DNA from 3 places in the Kyrpidia spormannii genome. Region 3 is predicted to be linked to each of the others. Evidence: riboswitches for the same ligand, from Rfam matches in the RefSeq annotation. Region 3 holds a riboswitch; each other region holds the start of a gene.
The links. A riboswitch is a leader RNA that binds a small molecule or an ion and turns the genes downstream of it on or off. The one in region 3 is predicted to bind cyclic di-AMP.
Positions count from the first base shown of each region.

Region 1: another riboswitch for cyclic di-AMP. It lies ahead of CVV65_RS06485 (hypothetical protein); the one in region 3 lies ahead of CVV65_RS11930 (DUF3055 domain-containing protein).
Region 2: another riboswitch for cyclic di-AMP. It lies ahead of CVV65_RS06820 (3D domain-containing protein); the one in region 3 lies ahead of CVV65_RS11930 (DUF3055 domain-containing protein).

Region 1 is NZ_CP024955.1:1,300,186-1,307,498, reverse strand. Features, by position in the region: gene CVV65_RS06505 (TVP38/TMEM64 family protein) at 1-599, opposite strand, end outside; gene CVV65_RS06500 (heavy-metal-associated domain-containing protein) at 670-909, opposite strand; gene CVV65_RS06495 (metal-sensitive transcriptional regulator) at 918-1,190, opposite strand; gene CVV65_RS06490 (galactose-1-phosphate uridylyltransferase) at 1,239-2,099, opposite strand; gene CVV65_RS06485 (hypothetical protein) at 2,220-2,522, opposite strand; cyclic di-AMP (ydaO/yuaA leader) riboswitch at 2,523-2,656, opposite strand; gene CVV65_RS06475 (SDR family oxidoreductase) at 3,090-3,854, opposite strand; gene pssA (CDP-diacylglycerol--serine O-phosphatidyltransferase) at 3,884-4,453, opposite strand; gene CVV65_RS06465 (carboxypeptidase M32) at 4,594-6,096, opposite strand; gene pdo (protein disulfide oxidoreductase) at 6,298-6,945, shown strand; gene CVV65_RS06455 (DUF423 domain-containing protein) at 7,037-7,313, opposite strand, start outside.
Region 2 is NZ_CP024955.1:1,347,648-1,354,960, forward strand. Features, by position in the region: gene CVV65_RS06790 (sensor histidine kinase) at 1-406, shown strand, start outside; gene CVV65_RS06795 (DUF1657 domain-containing protein) at 487-693, shown strand; gene CVV65_RS06800 (DUF421 domain-containing protein) at 786-1,658, shown strand; gene spoVAC (stage V sporulation protein AC) at 1,655-2,125, shown strand; gene spoVAD (stage V sporulation protein AD) at 2,147-3,157, shown strand; cyclic di-AMP (ydaO/yuaA leader) riboswitch at 3,251-3,400, shown strand; gene CVV65_RS06820 (3D domain-containing protein) at 3,405-4,163, shown strand; gene CVV65_RS06825 (Fur family transcriptional regulator) at 4,386-4,814, shown strand; gene CVV65_RS06830 (hypothetical protein) at 4,876-5,241, shown strand; tRNA gene CVV65_RS06835 (tRNA-Leu) at 5,516-5,600, shown strand; tRNA gene CVV65_RS06840 (tRNA-Ala) at 5,604-5,679, shown strand; tRNA gene CVV65_RS06845 (tRNA-Asn) at 5,700-5,774, shown strand; tRNA gene CVV65_RS06850 (tRNA-Glu) at 5,776-5,850, shown strand; tRNA gene CVV65_RS06855 (tRNA-Met) at 5,857-5,933, shown strand; tRNA gene CVV65_RS06860 (tRNA-Asp) at 5,938-6,014, shown strand; gene CVV65_RS06865 (anthranilate synthase component II) at 6,262-6,870, shown strand; gene CVV65_RS06870 (anthranilate synthase component I family protein) at 6,867-7,313, shown strand, end outside.
Region 3 is NZ_CP024955.1:2,370,877-2,378,189, reverse strand. Features, by position in the region: gene CVV65_RS11955 (long-chain-fatty-acid--CoA ligase) at 1-775, shown strand, start outside; gene CVV65_RS11950 (HU family DNA-binding protein) at 917-1,195, shown strand; gene CVV65_RS11945 (ATP-binding protein) at 1,298-2,620, opposite strand; gene bcp (thioredoxin-dependent thiol peroxidase) at 2,844-3,314, shown strand; gene CVV65_RS11935 (hypothetical protein) at 3,348-3,527, opposite strand; cyclic di-AMP (ydaO/yuaA leader) riboswitch at 3,604-3,770, shown strand; gene CVV65_RS11930 (DUF3055 domain-containing protein) at 3,974-4,267, shown strand; gene CVV65_RS11925 (sigma-54-dependent Fis family transcriptional regulator) at 4,380-6,143, shown strand; gene CVV65_RS11920 (thiamine pyrophosphate-dependent dehydrogenase E1 component subunit alpha) at 6,311-7,312, shown strand.

The DNA of each region.
Region 1 (7,313 bases), 1.1 Mb from region 3:
AGAGCCCTTGACCATACAACGCCCTCCGGTCTCCAAAAAGCTCCTCCAAAAAAAGACTCGACGGCAATCATAGGAAAAGTCCCGAGCAATGTCCCCACAAGAAACGACCGATACATCATTCCAGAGATTCCCGCCAGCCCATCGATGGCCGATGACGGGATGACCGGAACCAACCGGGTGAGCGCCACCAAAATCCATCCTTTTGAGGCCGCTGCCCGGTCCAGGCGCTCGGCGAGAGGATGATCCCTCCACCTGCGCCGGACCCACCCGCGCAAAATCCCGCGGCTGAGCCAGAACAACAGCGACGCTCCTGCGGCGATACCTAGCCAATTGATCAAAAAACCCGGAAGCGCGCCAAACAAAGCAACATTCGCCCCGGCCAGGACCACGAAGGGGATGTACGGAAAAACAGCGTGGGCGACGACCAATGCGGCCGCCGCCCCCCAGGCCATATAACCAAAACCCCTCAGGTGAGTGAACCAGTCCCCGGGGTTGGGCGAAGGGTGGCCGCCGAGCCCTCGATGCACCCATCCTGCAGCGAGGATCAGCACCGCCACGAGGATCAGCCCTTGCACCCACCGACGACTTTCTCGCACCACCCCGGGTCCTCCTTTCGCCATTCCTCCCCGATCTACAATTGAGGTTTTGTGAAGTTTTGGGTCGGCGCTGTTAGTGGTCCGACATACCCGTCAATTCGTACCCGGCCTCTTCGATGGCTTCGCGGAATTGAGGTTCTCGCACCTTGGATCCGTCGAACTTCACCAATGCCTTACCCTTATCAAGATCCACATCCACCTCGTGAACTCCGGCCAAGGCAGACAAGGCCGACTTCACGGCGTGTACACAATGACTACAGGACATACCTTTTATATGCAGGACTTTTGTCTCCAACTTGCTTCCGACCTCCACCCAAAAATTTATTTCGTAAAGAACTCAACGGCTTCCATCAGTTCCGTGATGGCTTCCTCCCCGCCGTTCGACTGAATGGCCCGGGTTACACACCCACGGGTGTGCGCTTCAAGCACCGTCAGTGCGACTTTGTTGGCAGCCGCTCGAATGGCCGCCAACTGGGTGAGAATATCTACGCAGTACCGATCGTCTTCAATCATTTTCTGAACCCCGCGCACCTGTCCTTCAATTCGGCGGAGACGCTGGATCAGCTCGTCCTTGACATCGGCGTACCCGTGCAACCGGTTCACCACCTTCGGCGCTATCTTACCATACCGGAGTATCGTAAATCAAACGCCTCGAAGCAAAGCGACGGCCCGTTCGGGATCCAGCCCGTTGATCCCCGCCCCGGTTCCAATGACAAATCCCGAGGAAGTGAAAATCCGCGCAAACACCAAGAAGCGAAGGTGATAATCCTCATCCCGGTCGTGACACAAAATAATGTTGTATGCCCGTCCATCAATAGCCTTCTCCAGTGCCCCCACCGCCTGGTGCAATACCGCCGCCATACCCGTAAGGACATCGTCAGGTATCGATTCGAAAGCCCCCACGTGGCGCCGGGGAGTCACCCACATTTCAAAAGGGTGCATCGAGGCGTAAGGGGCAAAGGCCATCGCCCATTCATTCTCGGCCACCAGGCGTTCGGGAACCATCCCGTCGATCTCGCGACAGATCGGACAACAACCCGCCCGTTGCAGCCTTTGAAACCCCTCCCGCTCCCGCTCGATGGCCGGAGGAACAAAGGGCAGAGCGTATAATTGACTGTGAGGATGCGGTTGTGTACCCCCCGATTGTCTTCCCCAGTTGCGAAACATGGATACGTATACGACCCCGGGGTGGTCGTATAAATGTTTCATCCGCTCACGGATGACCCACAGCAGCACGGCAATGGCCTCTGCAGAATGTTGGCCGAGCATCCGGTCGTGCACCCGGCTCTCCACCACCAATTCCTGGGCCATCCCTTCCGGCACTACCGGGTATAGATTATCCCAAACACTGATGGCGTCATCCCCCACAGGATAAACCTGTTTAATCGATTCAGAGGGATGACAGAAAGGACAATGCCCATCGATGTAGCCATTGGGTTTCCGTCGGTGATCGATGTATAGAATTGGATCCCCCGTGATGGCATGGAACCGGACGTGGTTCATGTCGACCCTCTCCCTCTTTCGCCGAGGTGATCCCTTATAAAAAGGACCGCCAGCAAGCGGTCCCTTTTACGTGCCTCCCCGATTCTGTCTCGCTTGTATCCGAATCGCGCCGTTCTCGCCCTAGACGCCCAACATGGCGGAAAACTCCATGGATCGACCGCTGGCCAGGATCACTTCGCGAAGCGCCTCAATGACGGAGCCGATGTCGGCTTTCCCCCGCAAGCCGTGGGGATTCCCGACCTCCACTTCCCGCAGGTCGGGGTTGTTTCTCAAATTCACACCGACTAAACGCGCCACTAAGCGGATCGACCCAAAAGGCAATTCGAATCGCCTCTCATTGAGCCGGATCCACGGAACATGTCCGTCCCCCAGCCGGATCGACACCCGAACACACCTCGGGTCCTTGACCCTTTCCTGCAACACCCACCCACTCTCCTTTCGCTTACGGGGTTAGCTGACGGGTTCGGGTCGAGAGCCACCCTACCGGCCTTGGCCGGATTCACCCCAAAGTCCTGGGTCCCCCGCTTCCGTTGTCCGGAACTCAGCGCATCATGACCCCCCCGGGGCACATCATTATTGTATGCCAATCCCGCACAAACAGCAACGCCGGTTTCTGTTGAAAATTCCGCCGACACCACGGCGTGACGCGCTCATCGGCGCCCTTCAAATAAATTCTGCAGCTCTGCACAATATATGCTCAGTCAACCGCCATCCTTGCACTCACGATATCCAACCGGAGGGAGAGGAATGACCCACCGCAAACCGTGGCTTTGGTTGCTCGCAGGACTCGTACTTGGGCTCAGTTTACAGGGGGTGCGGACCGCCATCCGGCACCGCGGCCGCACTTCTCCCGTCCCCTTTGGGCCATCGGTTTATCATACGTTGTTTGGACCCGCTGATCATCCCACCCCACCGTCACGAAAATCACGTTCGCGAAAGTGAATCCCGGCGCTCCTCCAAAAATATCCACCATCGACACCATTGGCCCCATCAATACGTGAAGGGAAAATACTGCACCCCTCCGGTCACGTAAATCACACTCCCGGTAACCATGTCCGAATCTGGATGACACAAAAACTCAACCACCCGGGCCACGTCTTCTCCAGTGGCGGGTCGACCGGCGGGTGTAGAACCTACCGTGGACAAACCCGCCTGGTTTCTGGCGTCGACGATCGCCCCTTCTTTAAATGGATCTCGGATATCTCCGGGACACACCATGTTGACCGTGATCCCGTAGGGGGCTTCTTCCGCGGCCAAAGTCCGGGTAAACGAAAGCAACCCCGCCTTGGCGCCAGCGTACGCCCCCCGCCCTTCCCAAGGCATCCCGCCCTCGATCTGGGGATACCCAAAGGTAATGACCCGCCCAAAATGATTTCCCCGCATGTGGGGAATCAGCCAGCGGGCGTGCCAGTACGCGCTATGTAAGTTGCCGGCGACGAGCTCCTCCCACTCCCCGGCTGCGGTGTCTGCCAGAGGCGTCCGTTTGACCCGAAACGGTCCAACCGCGTGAATCCAGCAGTCAAAATCGTGTTCCCGGCTCAACCACCGATCCACTTGTTGCCTGGACCCTGCGTCACATTGAACCGCCCGCACACCACCAAGACTCCACGTCTTTTTGAGACCTCCGTCGGACTGCTCTCCCACCTCGGCGCGATCCCGTCGGTAGGTCACCACCACGTCATGGCCGCGCCGGGCCAATCGCTCAGCCACGGCTCGACCCAGGCCGGCGATCCCCCCGGTCACCAAGACTTTCAAACCCGCTCCCTCCGATCGCGTCTCATCCCTTAGAATTTCTTAATTGGAATCTTGCTCACCATGAGCGCAGATAAGAGGATCTCAGCCGCCGCAAACCCGAGAAGGTGTACATCCCTCGAGACGAAACTGAGCAACCCGAGCACACCGCCGGCAAACGTAATGGGCACCCCGAGAAAGCCCCCGCTGAACCGTTGCACATTGTAGCGAGCCAACCGCAGTGCGCCGCAGAGCACATAAACCATGGACAACGCCCCACCCACTAGCGGCAGATGTTCCATGTACACCTGGGTATACACCAAGAGCGCCGGGGCCACCCCGAAAGACACCAGGTCGCTCAGACTATCCAGCTCCCGGCCAAAATCGCTTGCAATCCCCAACCGCCGGGCCGTGGAGCCGTCCAGGCGGTCAAACAGCACCGCCACCATCAACGCCACGGCAGCCCAGTGAAACAAATGCATGGACGACAACAGTACCGACAACAGCCCGAGGGACAGATTGGCGGCCGTGATCGTGTTCGCGGCATATTTCAGCCAACGTCGGGTCGGATTCGGCGGTACCCGCCGGATCCGCAGCTCCGTTCGTACGGGATTTCGTCGCACCCTCAGGCCCCCCCAGGCATACTCACAGCGCAGGGGGCGGATTCCAACCTGCCCCGACCCCTCCGCGCCCTCATTGTACTGTATCCCGGGGAAGGGCGTCCATGAGCGTTTTGACCTGCATGATCCCCAAAGCTCCCCTGTCATAGCCCGTACAGAGGGCCAAATTTCTCACGCCAGTACCGGAGGAGGGGCTCGGCGACCGGCCGGTCGGTACCCGTCGCCCTCTTTAACACCTCGTGAGGTTGCAGCTCCCTCCCGGGCCGGTGAACTTTTTCCCTCAACCACTCCCGCACGGCCGCCACATCCCCTTCGGCCAGCCGCCGGTCGAAGCCGCCCAGGTCCCGATCCATGGCCTCCCAGAATTGCGCCGCATACACGTTTCCCAATGTGTAAGTCGGAAAATAACCAAAGCTCCCTGACGCCCAGTGCACGTCCTGCAAAACACCGTCGGCGTCCCGGTTCGGTTCGAACCCCAAAAGCGCCCTAGTCTTTTCCCTCCAGGCCTGCGGCAGATCGGCCACCTTCAAATCCCCGGAGATCAGAGCCCGTTCCAATTCATAGCGTAAGAGAATATGAAGGTTGTAGGTGACCTCATCCGCCTCGGTACGAATGGGAGAGGGACGGACATCGTTGATTCCCGCATAGAACGTCTCAATATCCAAATCGTTCCACGCCGGACCCAGCCTCTTTGTCAGTTCGCCATAATAGTGCTCCCAGAAGGCCCGGCTGCGGCCCACGACATTCTCCCAAAACCTCGACTGGGACTCATGGACCCCGAGGGATGCTCCGGCGTAAAGGGGGGTTCCCGCTAGGTCCGGATCGATCCCCTGCTCGTAAAGCGCGTGACCACCCTCGTGAAACGCACTGAACAACGCACTGCGAAAATCCTCGACGACATACTTCGTGGTTACCCGCACATCTCCGGCATTCAACGTGATCTGAAAGGGGTGGGCCGTTTCATCGAGGCGCCCCCGGTCAAAATCATACCCGATGGTCTTGAGCGCCCATCGACAGATTCTCTGCTGGGTCTCGACCGGTACCGGACGAGCGAAAACCCCGGGATCGGGCCTGCGCCCAGACTCGGCGATCTCCCCCACCAGGGCGACGGTGGCTTCTCTCAGCGTCGCGAACAGCGGGTCGATCTCGGCTGTGCGCACGCCCGGTTCGTAGAGGTCGAGGAGGGGATCGTAGGGGTCCTTCTCGTAGCCCCAGTATCCGGCGAACTCCCGGGTCATCGCAACGATTTCCTCGAGATATGGTTGAAGGAGGGCAAAATCATTCCGATTCCTGGCATCTTCCCAAGCGGACTCCGCCTTCGCCGTCAGCACGACAAAAGCTCGGTATCGCTCCCGGGGAATGCGCCGGTTGCGGTCGTATTCCCGGCGACACTCCCGAACGAGGGCGGCGGTTCTCCCGTCTAGCCCATGGGCCCTCGCCTCCAACGCTTCGAGAAACTCTCCCATTCGCGACGAGGTCATCAGGCCGAACACCTCGTCCGACAAGGTCCCGATGGCCTCCGCCCGGGCTTCCACCCCCTTTTTCGGCGCCCCGGTCCGCAGATCCCAAGCCATGAGGGACAGCGCCTCCTGAAAATGTTGGATGCGACGGACATAGTCTTCAAACTGCGACTGGATCTTTGTCAATACAATCCCTCCTTGGTCGGAGTCCGGCCACCTTGGTTCGGCGAAATTATGTGGTCTCACCCTCTGGTGATTTTGGTGCGGAACGTGCATACTGAAAGATAGATGGTACCCGTCGCCTTGACACCCGGCCACTAAAAGCGGATAATACCCTTACGGGTACACCGCATCAATGCGGAGTGCATACGGAGGTGCGTAACTGTGATGATCCCGGAAAAAGATCGGCAAAAGATTCGGGAGCGGTTCTCCGCGATGACCGAACCTGTCGTTCTGCGCTTCTTTGAGTCGTCCATTGACTGCCCGACCTGCCCGCAGATCAAAGATCTGTTGCAGGAAGTCGCCGACCTGTCCGACAAGCTCACCCTGGAAGTGTTCAACCTGTACACCGACGAAGACAAGGCGAAGGAGATCGGGGTCGACAAAGCGCCCACTCTCGCCATCCTCGGCGGATCCGGACAGGATTACGGGATTCGCTTCTACGGCGCTCCGGCAGGCTACGAGTTCGCCGCCTTCCTCGAAGCGATCCTCATGATCTCCCGGGGCGACTCGGGCCTGAAAGCAGAGACCAAAACCAAACTGGCCACCATCGACCAAGACGTGACCTTGAACGTCTTCGTCACCCCGACCTGTCCGTACTGCCCGAGCGCCGTACACCTGGCCCATCAGTTTGCCTTCGAGAACGCCCATATCCGCGGTCACATGATCGAGGCTACGGAGTTCCCCGACTGGGCAAACCGCTTCGACGTATACGGCGTGCCAAAGACGGTCATCAACGACCTGGACTCCATCGAAGGCGCTGTCCCGGAAGCCGTCCTCCTGGATCAAGTCCTGGCCGTGGCGACCAAAGCCTAAAATCAGCCGGGGGCCGGCCCTGCAATGTTGTTGGGTCCCCGGGACGGGCGAGTCGCCCGTCCCGGGGATTTTTTGTGGTGCCAGGCGCCATTCAGGCTCCCCGAATCGCCGCCAGAATCAGCAGAATCCAGCCCGCCAAAAAAGCGAGTCCCCCAAAGGGAGTGATGAAACCCAAGGAGGAAACACCACTCAAGGTCAGGGCGTACAGGCTTCCGGAAAACAACACGATCCCCACCACAAACAAGATTCCCGCTCCCGCGACAAGACCTGTCGCATACAGCCGTTCGGACAGAATCGCCACCAGGATCAGGGCCAGTGAGTGAAGAAACTGATAATGGACCCCCGTCTGGTAAATCGATAACATGGCG
Region 2 (7,313 bases), 1.0 Mb from region 3:
CGTCTACGTAGACCCGCACCGGATGACCCAAGTGATCGTCAATCTGGTTGGCAACGCCCTCCGCTACACACCCACCGGGGGCGCCATCCGCATCGTCGCGCGACAGGAAGGATCGGAAGCCATCCTGGCTGTGTCGGACACGGGCCCGGGGATTCGGCCGGAACATCTCCCGCACATCTTTGACCGATTCTTTCGGTCTGACGAGGCTCGGTCCCGGGAAGAGGGGGGGACCGGCCTGGGACTGGCCATTGCCAAGGAGTTCGTCGAGGCTCACGGAGGCCGGATCGGTGTCGAATCCAAGCTAGGAAAAGGCACGACCTTTACCGTTCGCCTTCCTAAAGATTTAACGGTCAGCGATCGTACGTCTCCCCGCCCTGATGGCTTTCGTAGGGACCAACAGGACTGAGGAGGAATGAATTCCCAGAGGGGGCTGCTGCACGAAATCCCGGTAGCCCGGACACACTGTCAACGGGAGGTGAGGGATCCGTGACTGTGGCGTCTCAAGTAAAACAAACGTTAGCAGGTCTGAAATCGGCCCAGGCGTCCCTGGAGCAATTCGCCTTGCAAACGCAGGACAAAGCGGCCAAAAAAGCGTTTACCGACGCCGCCACCCAGACGCAGTCGATCATTAACACGCTACAAAGCCGGGTGACGCAGATGGAACAGCAGGAACCGGAGTACAAGGGGTTCTGATCGCAAAGGCGGGGAGTTCAGCGGGAACTCCACCCGGGTTCCCGCTGAACCGCCTCCGCGTAACCCCAGGGCCGGCGGGGAGGTGGGCTGTCGTGGACGGGGCGGTCAGCGCTTTCCTACGCTCCATTGTCATCTTTTTCATCCTGCTGCTGTTTACCAAGATCCTGGGCAAACGGGAGATTTCCCAATTGTCCTTCATCGACTTTGTCTCGGCCATCACCATGGGCGACATTGCCGCCAACCTGTCCTATAATTTGGAAGGAGAAATGGGGAAGGGATTCTCCAGCCTGATGGTCTGGGTGTTTCTCCCGTTTCTCCTGTCGTATATGGCGTTGCATTTTAAATGGGTGAGGCGCTTTCTGAATGGCAATCCGGTGGTGGTGATCCGCCAGGGGAAGGTGATGGAGGATAACCTGCGAAAGGTGAGGTATTCCATTGATGATTTGATGCAACAACTGCGCCAGCGCAACGTGTTTCACGTGGCCGACGTGGAGTTTGCGGTGCTCGAGGCAAGCGGACAGCTGACTGTGCTAAAAAAGGCGGACTTGGAACAGCCGACCCGCCGGGATTTGTCGGTTCCGGCCGAGTTGCGCAATGAACCTCACGTGGTGATCGAGGACGGCCACATCAATCACGAGGCCCTCACCAAGGCAAATTTGGATCCCGGGTGGCTCTTGGCGGAGCTGGAGCGAAAGGGGGTCCTCTTATCCAATGTGTTCCTCGGGCAGGTGGATTCCCAAGGGAATCTGTATGTCGATCTCTATGACGATAACCTGCCAGTTCCGGCGTCAACCCATCGCCAGGCAACGTTCGCGCTACTGAAACAGGCTCAGGCGAATCTTGAGATGTTCGCCCTTCAGAGCGAAAAAATGGCTTCTAAAGGGCAATATGAGCAGTTGGCTAAAGATCTGGACCACGTGGTTCGGGGAATTGAGCCGTTTTTGCGGGGAGGCGGGGTAGGGTGAGGCCAAAAGACGCGAAGACCACTCCGACCCAGCGGGCCTATGCGGAACGTGTGATGAAGATTCGGAAACCCGTCCCGCTGGTGAAAAACTGCATCCGCGCATTTTTCGTCGGCGGGGTTCTTTGCCTGCTCGGGCAGCTGATTCAGACGGGATGGATGCGGTGGTTTGGCGTGGACAAAGAGATGGCGGCGGGTCCCACGGTGGCCACGTTGATCGCTCTCTCAATCTTGGCCACGGGGTTGGGTGTCTATGACCGCTTCGCCCAGTGGGCCGGTGCGGGGTCGGCGGTTCCGGTGACGGGGTTTGCCAATTCAATGGCCAGCGCGGCGATTGAACACCGGTCCGAAGGCTTGGTCCTGGGGACGGCGGCGCAGATGTTTAAATTGGCCGGGCCAATTCTCGCCTTCGGGGTGACTGCAGCTTTTTTCGTTGCCTTGGTCAAAGCACTGTGGGTCGCCGGTTCGTGAGAACCGGGAGGAGGTGGCGGAATGGGACGGGTAGGCCATCAAACCTATGTCTTCGAACGGCAGATAGGCATTCGTACCACCGGGGTGGTGGTGGGACAAAAAGAGGCGGAGGGGCCTTTAGCGAAGTATTTTGACCGGCTCCACGACGATATGCGCATGGGGCAGAAGACTTGGGAAAAAGCGGAACGGACGCTGCTCAAGGAAGCGATGGATCTGGCCATGCGCAAAGCGCAGTTGGAGAAAGAAGACATTCCTCTGTACATCGGCGGGGACCTGATGGATCAGATCACCACCACGAATTTTGCGGCGAGTTCCCTCGGCTCGATGTATTTGGGCATTTACAGCGCCTGTGGCACGACGGTGGAAGGGTTGGCCCTGTCGGCGATGATGATGGAGAGCGGCGCGGTGGACCGGGTGATGACCGGAGCAGTGAGTCACACATATGCGGCGGAAAAATTGTATCGATTTCCCAATGAGTATGGGGTTCAAAAACCTCCCTACGCCCAGCGGACCGTCACCGGAGCGGGTGTGGCCTTGTTAGAACCCGGGACGGGCCCCCGGGTGGAGGCGGCCACCTTCGGCAGGGTGGTGGATTCGGGACTGAAGGATCCTTTCGACATGGGCAGCGCCGAGGCCCCGGCAGCGGTGGCGACCATTGTGGCTCATTTGCAGGATCTCGGTCGGAGTCTCGACGATTACGGTCTCATTCTCACCGGGGATCTAGCCCGGGTTGGGCTCACCTTTGCCAAGCAGCTTCTGGAAGGCCAAGGGGTTACGCCAACCGAACGGGTTGAAGATTGCGGGGTGATGATCTACCGGGAAGACCAGGGGGCATTCGCCGGGGGCAGTGGAGCCGGGTGCTCGGCTGTGGTGATGTACGGGTGGGCGGTCAATCAGATGCGTCAGGGTCGCTATCGGAGGGTGCTCTTATGCGGGACCGGTGCGCTTCATTCTCCGACCAGCGTTAAACAAGGGGACAGCATTCCGGGGATCTGTCACGCGGTGAGTTTAGTCATGGATGGAGATAGGTGATTTATTACAGGGAACCCAAAAATTGGACAAAGATCCGCCAACTTCATATGGATATCCGGGGATGTCGCGGGTATACTGGGACACGACCTTTGAAAAAACGACCGGCCGAGTCGCCACAGTTCCGGAATTCCGGGCGTGGCGTACGGGGGAACCAAATGTGTGGGGTGAAATGACCCGGTGGTCATCGGGCGACCTTTCGACCGAACCCGGCAGCTAACCCCGGAGGCCGCCGAAAGGAGAGAGGCAAGTGAGCCCTTCCGTATGGTTGGTGCTGGCGGCATCGTTGTCGTTCGGCATGCAGTCGGTGGGAACAGGGGCGTTCGGTCCCTCCCTGTATCACGCTTTCTCGGTCAAATCTGATGGCGGTGACGGTGTCTCCGGATTGGCGAGTCGCTCCCTTTCGCCGACCGAGGCCGGGGCAACCGTGACCGTGCATCGCGGAGATGAGGGATCCAAGGCACAGCCGGCCCCGGCGCCGGGTGAATCGGCTGCTCCCGCTCCGCAAAACACTACCCAGGGCAACGGGCGGCCTGCGGAGGTCTCCGCACCGCCCGCCAAGGCTCTCGAGCCGGCTCCCGTGAAGAAGGAAGTCCGGCAGACGGCACCAAAACCTGCGGCGACGGCGGTGAAGCCAGTCGTGAAACCCGTGAACCGACAGCCGGTTCAGCGGCAGGCTCAAGCGCCTTCCCAGGTGGCGGTCAGGACCATGACCGCCACGGTGTATGGGCCGGGGAACTCCGGCCCATATGGGGATGTGGATGCCTTTGGCCAGCCTCTGCGGGTAGGCGTTGTGGCCGTGGATCCGAGGGTGATTCCACTGGGATCCCGGGTGCTGATCAAAGGTTTTCACGCTCCGGGGATCTCGCCGGACGGTTTTTACGCCGTGGCCTCGGACATGGGAGGGGCCATCAAGGGCAATCGCATCGACGTGTTCTTGCCGCTGGATCAGCAACAACTGCTCGACATCGGGATGCAACAGGTGACTGTGCAAGTCTTGGGGAAGTAAAAGGAGCGGGGCCGTTTTCAGGGAGTTCCTGAATCGGCCCCTGTTTTTTGAAGGCGGAGCAACTTTGACGGGTGGCGGCGGATATGCAAGGATTGTCGGAATGACAGAGATTTTGTCGAAGGATGGACAAAAAGTGTTCCCAGTTTAAACCTATGCAAAAACCGCGGTTTTCTCATATAATCATATTTATAGGGAGCTAGAGAGATGTGAGAGGTGGTGGCCATGCGGTCCTACGATGAAGCGGTGGGTCTGTTGAAAGGGCGCGGTGTTCGCATCACCCCGCAACGGACGGCCATCCTCCAATACCTGTTGTCTCATCGAACGCATCCTACGGCAGATGAGATTTATCGGGCCATTCAACCGTCCTATCCCAATGTGAGCGTGGCGACGGTGTATAACAATCTGCGGGCGTTTCAGGAGGCGGGCTTGGTTCGGGAACTGACGGCCGGAGATCACGCAAGCCGCTTTGATGTCAATATGGTCCCGCACCATCATGCGGTGTGTGACCGTTGCGGCAAGATCGTCGATTTTTATCACCCGCAATTGGACGGGCTGGCCGAGGCGATGGAAGAGGAACTGGGCTTCGCGGTGACGGAACAGCGGATCGAGGTTCACGGTCTCTGCCGGGAATGCCGTCAGCGGCCTTCTTGAGGATGGCGGTAAGTAGAATAGGAATTTCGGCCGCACATGCCGATCGCGATGGAGGCGAAAGATGTTGCAGGGACGAAGGGTAGCCGGCATCGTTTTTGTCCTTGGGGTATTATTCCTGGTCGTCTTACAGTTCGTGATGGATCCGGTTCGACAAGCCAAAGATCCCGTAGCAGTGGCGAATAATTTTATCGGCTACGTAGAGCTTCAGCAGTTTGACAAAGCAAGTCAGTTTTTGAGCAGCAGTTTCCGCAACAGCGGCCAGGCGGACCACGTCCTGCGACAGTTGTGGCAGAACCTCGATCAGAACGCAGTGAATGTGAAGCTGGTCTCCAATACCGGTTCCGAGGCGAGGGTGCAGTTTTACAATGATCCTAACGCTGTGCTCGTTTTGACCAAAGAAGGGGATCGGTGGGTCGTCAGTAACTGACGAAAACGGCATTCGAAGGAACGGAGAGCCGTAGTCCAGGGCGAAGGAGAGCCTTGGCTACGGCCCTGCCCGGGGAGGCGGTTTGCCATCGCGGCGGTCTGGATCAGCGTCTTGTGTGCTGCGGAATGTTCGTCTGTTAAAATAAATTGGGGGGGTTGACACGGCGGCGAGTTGGCTTATATAATCATCCTTGCGTCTAGATCCCGAGGACGAACGGGGATTTGGACACTGAACTCCGGACTCGGCAGTCAGGTGCCGAGGATTCAGAAGCGATGCCGAAGTGGCGGAATTGGCAGACGCACACGACTCAAAATCGTGCGGGGAAACCCATGTCGGTTCGAGTCCGACCTTCGGCACCACGTGGGGGTATAGCTCAGTTGGGAGAGCGCTAGAATCGCACTCTAGAGGCCAGCGGTTCGAATCCGCTTACCTCCACCAATGCCTCGGACGAGGCGCGTTCCTCGGTAGCTCAGTGGTAGAGCGTCCGGCTGTTAACCGGGTGGTCGCAGGTTCGAATCCTGCCCGGGGAGCCAAGGCCCCATGGTCAAGTGGTTAAGACACCGCCCTTTCACGGCGGTAACGGGGGTTCGAATCCCCCTGGGGTCACCAAAACGTCGCGGGGTGGAGCAGTCTGGCAGCTCGTCGGGCTCATAACCCGAAGGTCGCAGGTTCGAATCCTGTCCCCGCAACCACATTGGAGCTGTAGTGTAGAGGCCCAACACGCCTGCCTGTCACGCAGGAGATCGCGGGTTCGAATCCCGTCAGCTCCGCCAGAAAAAAACCGAGAGCTCGCCGTGAGGCGGGCTTTTTTCGTTTGAACTCCTTCAGGGTCAAGAGGGCGAGGGAAGGGTCAGACGGCTGTGCCACCACCTTTGCGGTTAGCTGCTTGACAGGGAGAATTGGCAAAGATAGAATGAGGCCAATCCGGGGGATCCGAAGGAGAGCGAAGGCGCGTCGCTCGCCCGGGGCGGAGTCGGAGAAGAGCCGAGCTGAGTGGAGTCGAGATGAGGAGGGTCACCCTTGGTTTTGATGATCGATAACTATGATTCTTTCACGTACAACCTCGTCCAGTATATTGAGATTCTGGGAATGCCAGTAAGTGTCCTTCGGAACGATGTGATCTCTGCCGAAGAGCTGGATCCTGACGCCTACAGTCACGTCGTGATTTCGCCAGGACCCGGAACGCCCCGGGATGCAGGGGTTTCGATGGCGGTGATCGAACGATTTGCCGGCCGGGTGCCGGTGCTCGGAGTGTGTCTTGGACACCAGGCCATTGCCGAGGTGTTCGGAGGGCGCGTGGTTCACGCCAGGCGGCCGATGCACGGAAAAACCTCGATGATTCTCCACGATGGTTCCTTTCTTTTCTCGCGTCTCCCCAATCCCTTTCGCGCCACTCGGTATCATTCACTGATTGTTGATGAAACCACCCTACCTTCGGAGCTTCGAGTGACAGCTCGTAGTGAGGAAGGCGAAATCATGGCCATCTGTCACCGGGACTTGCCCGTGTACGGGGTCCAGTTTCATCCCGAATCGATCCTGACCGATGGCGGGATGAAGATCCTGGCGGATTTTCTCGGTGTGGCCGACGCGGAACCGGTCCTTTTGTCGGCGGGGGGTGGTGTGCGGTGAGCGTGGTGGAGCGCTTGCAGGTCGTGGTATCCACCCGGCGCCACACGGTGCCCCGCCGGGCCGGTGCGGACGCTTTTGCACTCTTTCGGGTGATCGCGGGAGAGATCGGGGCCGAGCGAGCTTTTCTCCTGGACTCGGTGTCAGACCCCCGGGCTCAGCACCGGCTGGCTGTGGTGGCAGCGGACCCCGTGTTGGAGCTGAGGTTCAAAGGTGAGGGTATCGCAGTTTCTGGAGATGAGTCGGTGACCGCCACGGTGCGGGCGCGGCTGGACCAGGAGCGGTTGGTGAAAGACGGTCAGATGGTCGCGGGCCCGGCGGAGGTTTTGGCGGCGGTTTCGGATGTGTTTGCGCCAGCCGAGGATCTGCCTGCTTTTGCGGGCGGGTTTCTCGGATACGTGGCCTACGATGCGATTCGATATTTTGAGCGGCTACCCCACACCACG
Region 3 (7,313 bases):
CACAATGTTTCCCGGTGTTCCCACGATGTATGTGGCGGTCAACAGCCATCCCAAGGCCCGGGAATACGGAATCGACTCGATTCGCATCTGCAACAGCGGGTCCGCACCGCTGCCGGTGGAGGTCCTTCGGGCTTTTGAAGAGAAAACCGGGGGGAAGATTCTCGAGGGTTACGGCTTGACTGAGGCGAGTCCGGTGACGCACACCAATCCGTATCATGGTGTGCGGAAAGTCGGGAGTATCGGCCTGCCGGTAGCGGGAACCGAGGCGCGGATAGTGGATATAGCCACCGGTCTACAGGAACTTCCGCCCGGGGAGCCCGGCGAATTGGTGGTGCGCGGTCCCCAGGTCATGAAAGGATATTGGAACCGGCCGGAGGAAACGGCCCAGGTCCTTCGGGACGGCTGGCTCCACACCGGGGATATCGCCACCCGGGATGACGACGGGTACTATTACATTGTCGATCGGAAGAAAGACATGATCATCGCCAGCGGCTTCAACGTCTATCCCCGTGAGGTGGAAGAGGTCCTCTACACCCACCCGGGCATCCAGGAGGCGGCTGTGGTGGGGGTGCCGGATCCGTACCGCGGGGAGACAGTCAAAGCCTACGTCGTGTGCAAGCCCGGGGTGACGTTGACCCGCGATGAGGTCATCGCGTTTTGCCGGGAGCGTATGGCTCACTATAAGGCTCCGACGGAAGTAGAATTTCGGGAAGAGCTACCGAAAAGTTCAGTGGGCAAGATCTTGCGGCGGGCCCTTCGGGACAGCCAACCATGATGGGTCATGGGTCGAATCTTTCCGAAATCCATCCCCCGGGGCTATTCGCGCAGGTTTGACCGGTGAGAAATCCGGCGAAACTAGGGACGAATCGGCCGGAAAAGTCGGTCCCGGCCGGGTTTTCGGGAAGGAGGTGGGCCAGTGACCAAGCAGGATTTGATCGCCAAGGTGGCGGAAAAATCGGGGTTGACCAAAAAAGCGGCGTCGGCGGCGGTGGATGCCGTCTTGGATACGATTCAGGAAGCGCTGCAGGCGGGGGAGAGTGTGGGGCTGACCGGATTTGGCAGTTTCGAGGTTCGGGAGCGTTCAGCCCGCACCGGCCGTAATCCACAAACCGGGGAGACGATCGAGATCGCCGGTGGCAAGACGCCGGTGTTCCGGCCGGGCAAAACCCTGAAAGAGGCCGTCAAGAGTGCCTGAGTCCCGAACGGGCTTGGGTGAAGCGGGAAACCCCGCCAAGCCATAGTGTGTAGAAACTGCTGTGGTATCCGGAGAGGGCGCGGTGTAACGCCGCGCCCCTCGTCACCTCTGGTCCACCTTTTTCTTTTCCAAGGCTAGTTCACCGGCCAGATGGTCCACGAACTGTCGGGCGCTGCGCCCGGAACGGCCGTTGTGCCGACGTTCCCACTGGAGGGCCAAACGTCGGAGGGAATCTTCTTCGATTTCGAGACCTGCCCGTTTGGCCATGTGGCCCACCATCTCCAGGAACAGTTCCTGGTCCGGGGACAGGAAGGACACCGTCAACCCGAAGCGGTCGGCCAAGGATAATTTTTCCTGGACCGTGTCCTCCAGGTGCAGATCGTCCTCTTCGTCCCCCCGGGTTGGCCATCCCCGGTCGCTGAACCGTTCATTCACCAAGTGTCGTCGATTGGACGTGGCGAAGAGCAGTACATTGTTCGGACGCCGTTCCACACCTCCCTCCAGGAGCGTCTTGAGGTCTTTGTAAAAGGTCTCTCCTTCGCCGAAGGATAAGTCGTCAAAAAATAGGATAAATTTTTGTGGCCGGCGGCGCAACAGGCGGACGATGAGCGGGAAATCTCCCAGATCCCGCCGGGCCACTTCCACGAGCCGCAATCCCCGAGCGCCAAATTCATGAACCAGCGCTTTGACCAGGGAAGATTTTCCCGTTCCCCGGTCTCCGTAAAGAAGCACATTGTTCGCCGGAAGTCCCAGGACGAATTGTTCGGTGTTCTGCAGCACCTGTTTGCGTTGCCGCTCATATCCGACCAGATCTGCCAGGGTGATGGGATCGGGCTCGATGACGGGGACCAGCCTCCGGCTTGGCCCTTCCCATTTAAATACCCAGTGCCGAGCGGCCGGACCGCTGCCCATGCTTCGGAATGCCCGGGTGAACAGATCGGCGAGGTCCGCCCAGTCTTCCGTCGTCTCCAGAGACCGGGCCACCTCGGTCAACTGGTCGCTGAGCCACTGATTTAACAAGGTGTCCCCCCGGGCGGTCGAGGCAGCCGAAGTAAAGTCCGGAGACAAGACCTCTGGCCCAAGGCCTAAAGATTCGAGGAGCGGAGCGGGATCCAAATGGTATAAAGGGCGCACTCGCCTCAGATCTGCCGCGAGGCCACCTTGAAGCGCCCGACGCCATTCTTTCCCCTCATCCGGAGACGGGAAGGTCGAAAAGAACAGCCGGTGAAGGAGGTACGATTGCCATAGGGAGACGGTGGCGGGGAGGGGGATAGGATCTTCTTCCGCGGCAAAGCGGAGGAGAGCGCGGAACCAGGGCGCTGCAACCTCGGGGTTTTTGGTTTCTATCCAGTCTTCGGCTGCCGCGACGGCTGGGTCGTCGGACAACCCCTGGAAAAACATCCATGGGACAAGGATTGAAGGCATGATGCACTCTCCTTAATCAATCAGCATCATTGGGTTCGTCCCCATTGTAGGAGACTCGGGGCCGCGGGGCAAGGGAGCGGCGTGTATCGGAATGGGAATTATGGTATTCTGGCAATGAAAAGGTGTGGACACCGAGTTGCGGGTGCGAGTGAGATGTCATCCCCGCCCGGGCCCAGAACGGATGGGCTCAGGAGTGCGGGGAGGGGAGATGGAGGGGATCCAGATGGTGGAGGAAGGTCAGAAGGCACCGGATTTTACACTTCCCACCGGGACGGGCGAGACGATGAGCCTGGCGGATTTTCGCGGAAAACCGGTGGTACTGTACTTTTATCCCCGGGACAATACGCCGGGGTGTACGAAAGAGGCCTGTGGATTTCGCGATCTTCACGAGGCCTTTTCCGAAGTTGGCGCCGTCATCCTCGGGGTGAGCACCGATTCCCCGAGTTCTCACAAAAAGTTTGCGGAGAAATATCAGCTTCCCTTCCCGCTGTTGTCCGACGAGGACGCAGCAGTTTCTACGGCCTACGGCGTGTACAAGGAGAAAACCCGCTACGGGAAGAAATCCATGGGGATCGAACGAACCACCTTCCTCATCGACGGCGACGGGGTGATCCGCAAGATCTATCCTCGGGTGAAGGTGGAGGGACACATGGAGCAGGTATTGGAGGATGTCCGCCATTTGAGCAACGGCTGAGGGCGGGGAGCCGGCCTGGCCGGCTCCTGGCAATCACCGCCGGTTGAGGCTCCGGAAGCGGCGTTCGACTCCGTGGTAGACGGAGCGAAGGACGGCGGCCCCGGCAATGGAACCTGCGCCGATCATAAGGGCAATCCATAAGGGCACTCCGAGGAACCAGCCTGCCCCGAGGGCGACGGCCAGTGAGAGAAGGACTGCGGGTATCGGATGCATGACGCTTCCCCCTTGTGTGAACGTATTGTGAACGAATCGCTCATTGCCAAAATTCCCTTTTTCATGTATGATGGTTAAAACGGAGACGCTGAGTTCCATGTCCAGTGGAAGCGGAGGACCCATGTGTGGGGTGAATCCGGGCGGGCTGTTCTCAGAAGATTTGAGAATGTTTCATCCGCTCGGTAGGGTGAGCTCTCCACCCGAACCCGTCAGCTAACTTCGCAAGCGTTGGAGGGAGCGGTGGCGAAAGCCCCGCCTGGCCAAGGACTTCTCATAGGCGGGGTTTTTGTGTCCCTGCGGCTCCCCACCACCCCGTGGCGTCTCCGTTCGCGAAGCAGTACCGTGTATGAGGCGCGCCGGATTGCCACACGCTATGGCAAAGTCAAAGGCGTGCAAAACGTCGGGTACCTTCCGCGCATCAGACATTGACAAGGGGGGATCGAGGAATGGGTGAGCACGTTTTGTTTTCAGAAACGGAAGATACCCGAACTCATTTTGCCACGTTGGATGTGGCCGGCACGCGATTCGATCTGGCAGTGACGTATTCCCAACATTTTATGGGCAAGAGCATTGTGATGTGCCTACAAACCGGGCGGGCGAGCATCATGGACGCCCACGACGCCGAAGATCCGCAGCGGGTGGCCCAGCATTTTGGAATTGACGACGGCGAAACGGCCACCGAATTGGGCCATTACCTCACGAGCGTTTTGTCCTATCCGCCACGAGGCGAGCAATTCTGATGCAGGCTTGTGCGTGCCCTTTGCTACGGGCGCGATTTCTCTCCCTATGCTTATCCTGTGTGTTGACCACCATTTGCCCACGATGTCAACTTCCGATGGCTCAGCGTCGATCTTGTTGGTTCGGTTTCAGTATCGCCTCATCAATGGCCTCCGGGATGCCGGGTTGGCCCGTCGGACGGCGGACGTGGTCGTCCGGTGCCGGGGCCGCCAAAAGGCATCCGGAGGATTTTTTGTTCTTGGCGGCCGAGCAATTGTGCCGGGGATGAGTCCGGTGGAACGGAACGGGGGGACGGGGAGGATGGAGATGCCCTTGTTGTATCGGACCTGGAAAAGGTTTGTGCGGGAGGGGACGCTGGATGCCCACCGCGTATCCAGGGACGTGTCCGAATCGTGGGTGCGGAGTCGGCGCTACGGGGTGGATCCATACCGGGACCGCGGAGACATTGTGCTGGAGCCGGAGGATTTAGAGTTGCAGCGTCACAAGTACGCTGACGTGATTCGAGAAGTTGAATCCTTGGTACATAAAATTCATGGTTTATTGATGGAGCAGCGGATGGTCGCTTTATTCTGTGATGCGGATGGACGAATCCTGAGCGAGATCGGGCATCCGGACACCCTTCGAAGGGCACGGGAGATCCAGTTTGTTCCGGGGGCTGACTGGTCGGAGGCGGCGGTGGGCACCAATGCGATCGGAACGGCGCTGGAGGTCGGAAACGCTGTCTACGTGGCGGGGTACGAGCATTACGTGGTGGCGACACACCCCTGGTGTTGTGCCGCCGTGCCTCTCCGCGACCCGAAGGGGAACGTTTTTGGTGTGTTGAATTTATCTGGCCCGCTGGAATCGGCCCACCCCTATCTCCTCGGCGTCGTGGCGACCATGGGAGCCCACGTGGAGGACGTCATCGCTCGGATGCCCCAACAGGGGGGCGAAACGGTGGAGACCCAGGAAGGAGGAGTTGATTTTGAGGGGATGATCGGCAAAAGCGCATCCTTCCGTAGGTGTATCGACTTGGCGGAACGGGCGGCCCGGGTGGATTATCCGGTGTGCCTCTTGGGAGAGACGGGGACGGGAAAAGAACTCCTTGCGCGGTGGATCCACCGGAGAAGCGGCCGAAGAGGTGGCCCTTTTGTGGCCCTCAACTGCGGGGCGATGCCTGAACATCTCCTGGAAAGTGAATTGTTTGGCCACGAGGAGGGGGCTTTCACCGGTGCCAAAAAAGGGGGATATCCCGGGGCTTTTCGGCTTGCTGAAGGAGGAACTTTGTTCCTAGACGAGGTTGGGGAGATGCCTCCACAAATGCAGCTCGCCCTGCTTCGAGTCCTTGAAGAAAAGGCGGTTCGACCGATTGGCGGCCGGGAGGAGATCCGGGTGAATGTCCGGCTGGTTTCTGCTACACACCGGGATCTTGGGTTACTCGTTCGCCAGGGGGCGTTTCGGGAAGATTTGTTTCACCGCCTTCATGTCCTTCCGATTCACGTTCCGCCGCTGCGGGAGCGGAAGGAGGACATCCCTGATTTAGCGCAATATTTGCTGGATACGACCGGTACGGGCAAAAAGTTGAATCCCGCAGCATTGCGCCTGCTCCAGGACTACCCGTGGCGAGGAAATATACGTGAACTACGAAATGTTATGGTTTGTGCATCAGTTTTTGATGATTCGCGGATCATCGGCCCCGAGGGGTTGACTTCATTTTTGGACGCTGAAAATATAACCGGGGCCATGCCCGGAAGGAATATCCCCAGTCGCAAAGAGGCAGTGGTAGATGCCCTTCAGAACACCCGCGGAAATGTGTCCGCCGCCGCTCGGCGGCTGGGGGTTTCCCGAAGCACCCTGTACCGGTGGTTGAAACAAGGCGGAACAGGATGGGACAGGTGAGACGTTGCATGGGCCATTCCCGGAAGCGGTCAGACAGAAGGTTTTACGGGCAAAATTCCGGGGGATCTCAGGCGAATTTTGACGATTGGTCAGCCGGTGCATAGGCCGGCATGTTTTTTGCATATGTTGAGGAAGGTGTTGATTCTTTCCACAAGGGGGGAGCCCGGGTGGCCATTCCTGCGGACAAGCTGACGTGGATGTACGAGACGATGGTCAAAATCCGGTATTTTGAGGAAACGATGGTGAAGGTGTACACCGAAGGCAAGATGCCCGTGTTTAACATCGGAGCCGGGACGGTGCCCGGAGAAATGCATCTGGCGGCGGGTCAAGAACCGGCAGCCGTGGGGATCTGTGCGCACCTGCGTAAGGACGACACGGTGACCGCCCCGCATCGGCCTCATCACCACGCCATTGCCAAAGGGGTCGATCTGAAGCGCATGACCGCGGAGATGTTCGGGCGGGAGACCGGGCTTGGGAAAGGAAAGGGCGGGCACATGCATTTGTTCGATCCCACGGTGAAATTTTCCTGCAGCGGGATCGTGGGGGCGGGGATGCCCCAGGCGGTGGGGGCGGCCCTCAGCAACAAAATGAACAACACCGACTGGGTGGCGGTGGCTTTTGCCGGGGAGGGAGCGGCGAATTCTGGGGCTTTTCATGAGTCGTTAAATCTCGCGGCTCTTTGGAAGTTGCCGGTGATTGTGGTGATCGAAGACAATGCCTACGGCATCTCAGTGCCAAAATCGAAATCGACGGCTGTGGCCAATAATGCCGTTCGTGCCGCCGCCTATGGGATACCCGGGGCCCTGGTCAAAGACAATGATCCCTTAGAAATGTACCGGGTCTCGGAAGAAGCGGTGGCCCGGGCGCGGCGCGGGGAGGGCCCTACCCTCATCGAGATCGAAACGTATCGGTATCTCGGTCATTTTCAGGGCGATCCGGAAGTGTACCGGGAAAAGGACGAAGTGAGTCACTTGAGGCAAAAAGACCCCATTGAGCGGTTAAGACGGTACATGGTCGAGCAGGGGGTCGCCGGGGAAGAAGAGTTGGCCGGGTGGGAGGCCCAGGCGAAGCGGGAAGTGGACGAGGCCTACACCTTTGCCCGGGACAGCGCCTGGCCCCGGGGGGAAGAGGCTCTCGAAGACGTATTCGCGAAGACCTCGGAAGGCTAAA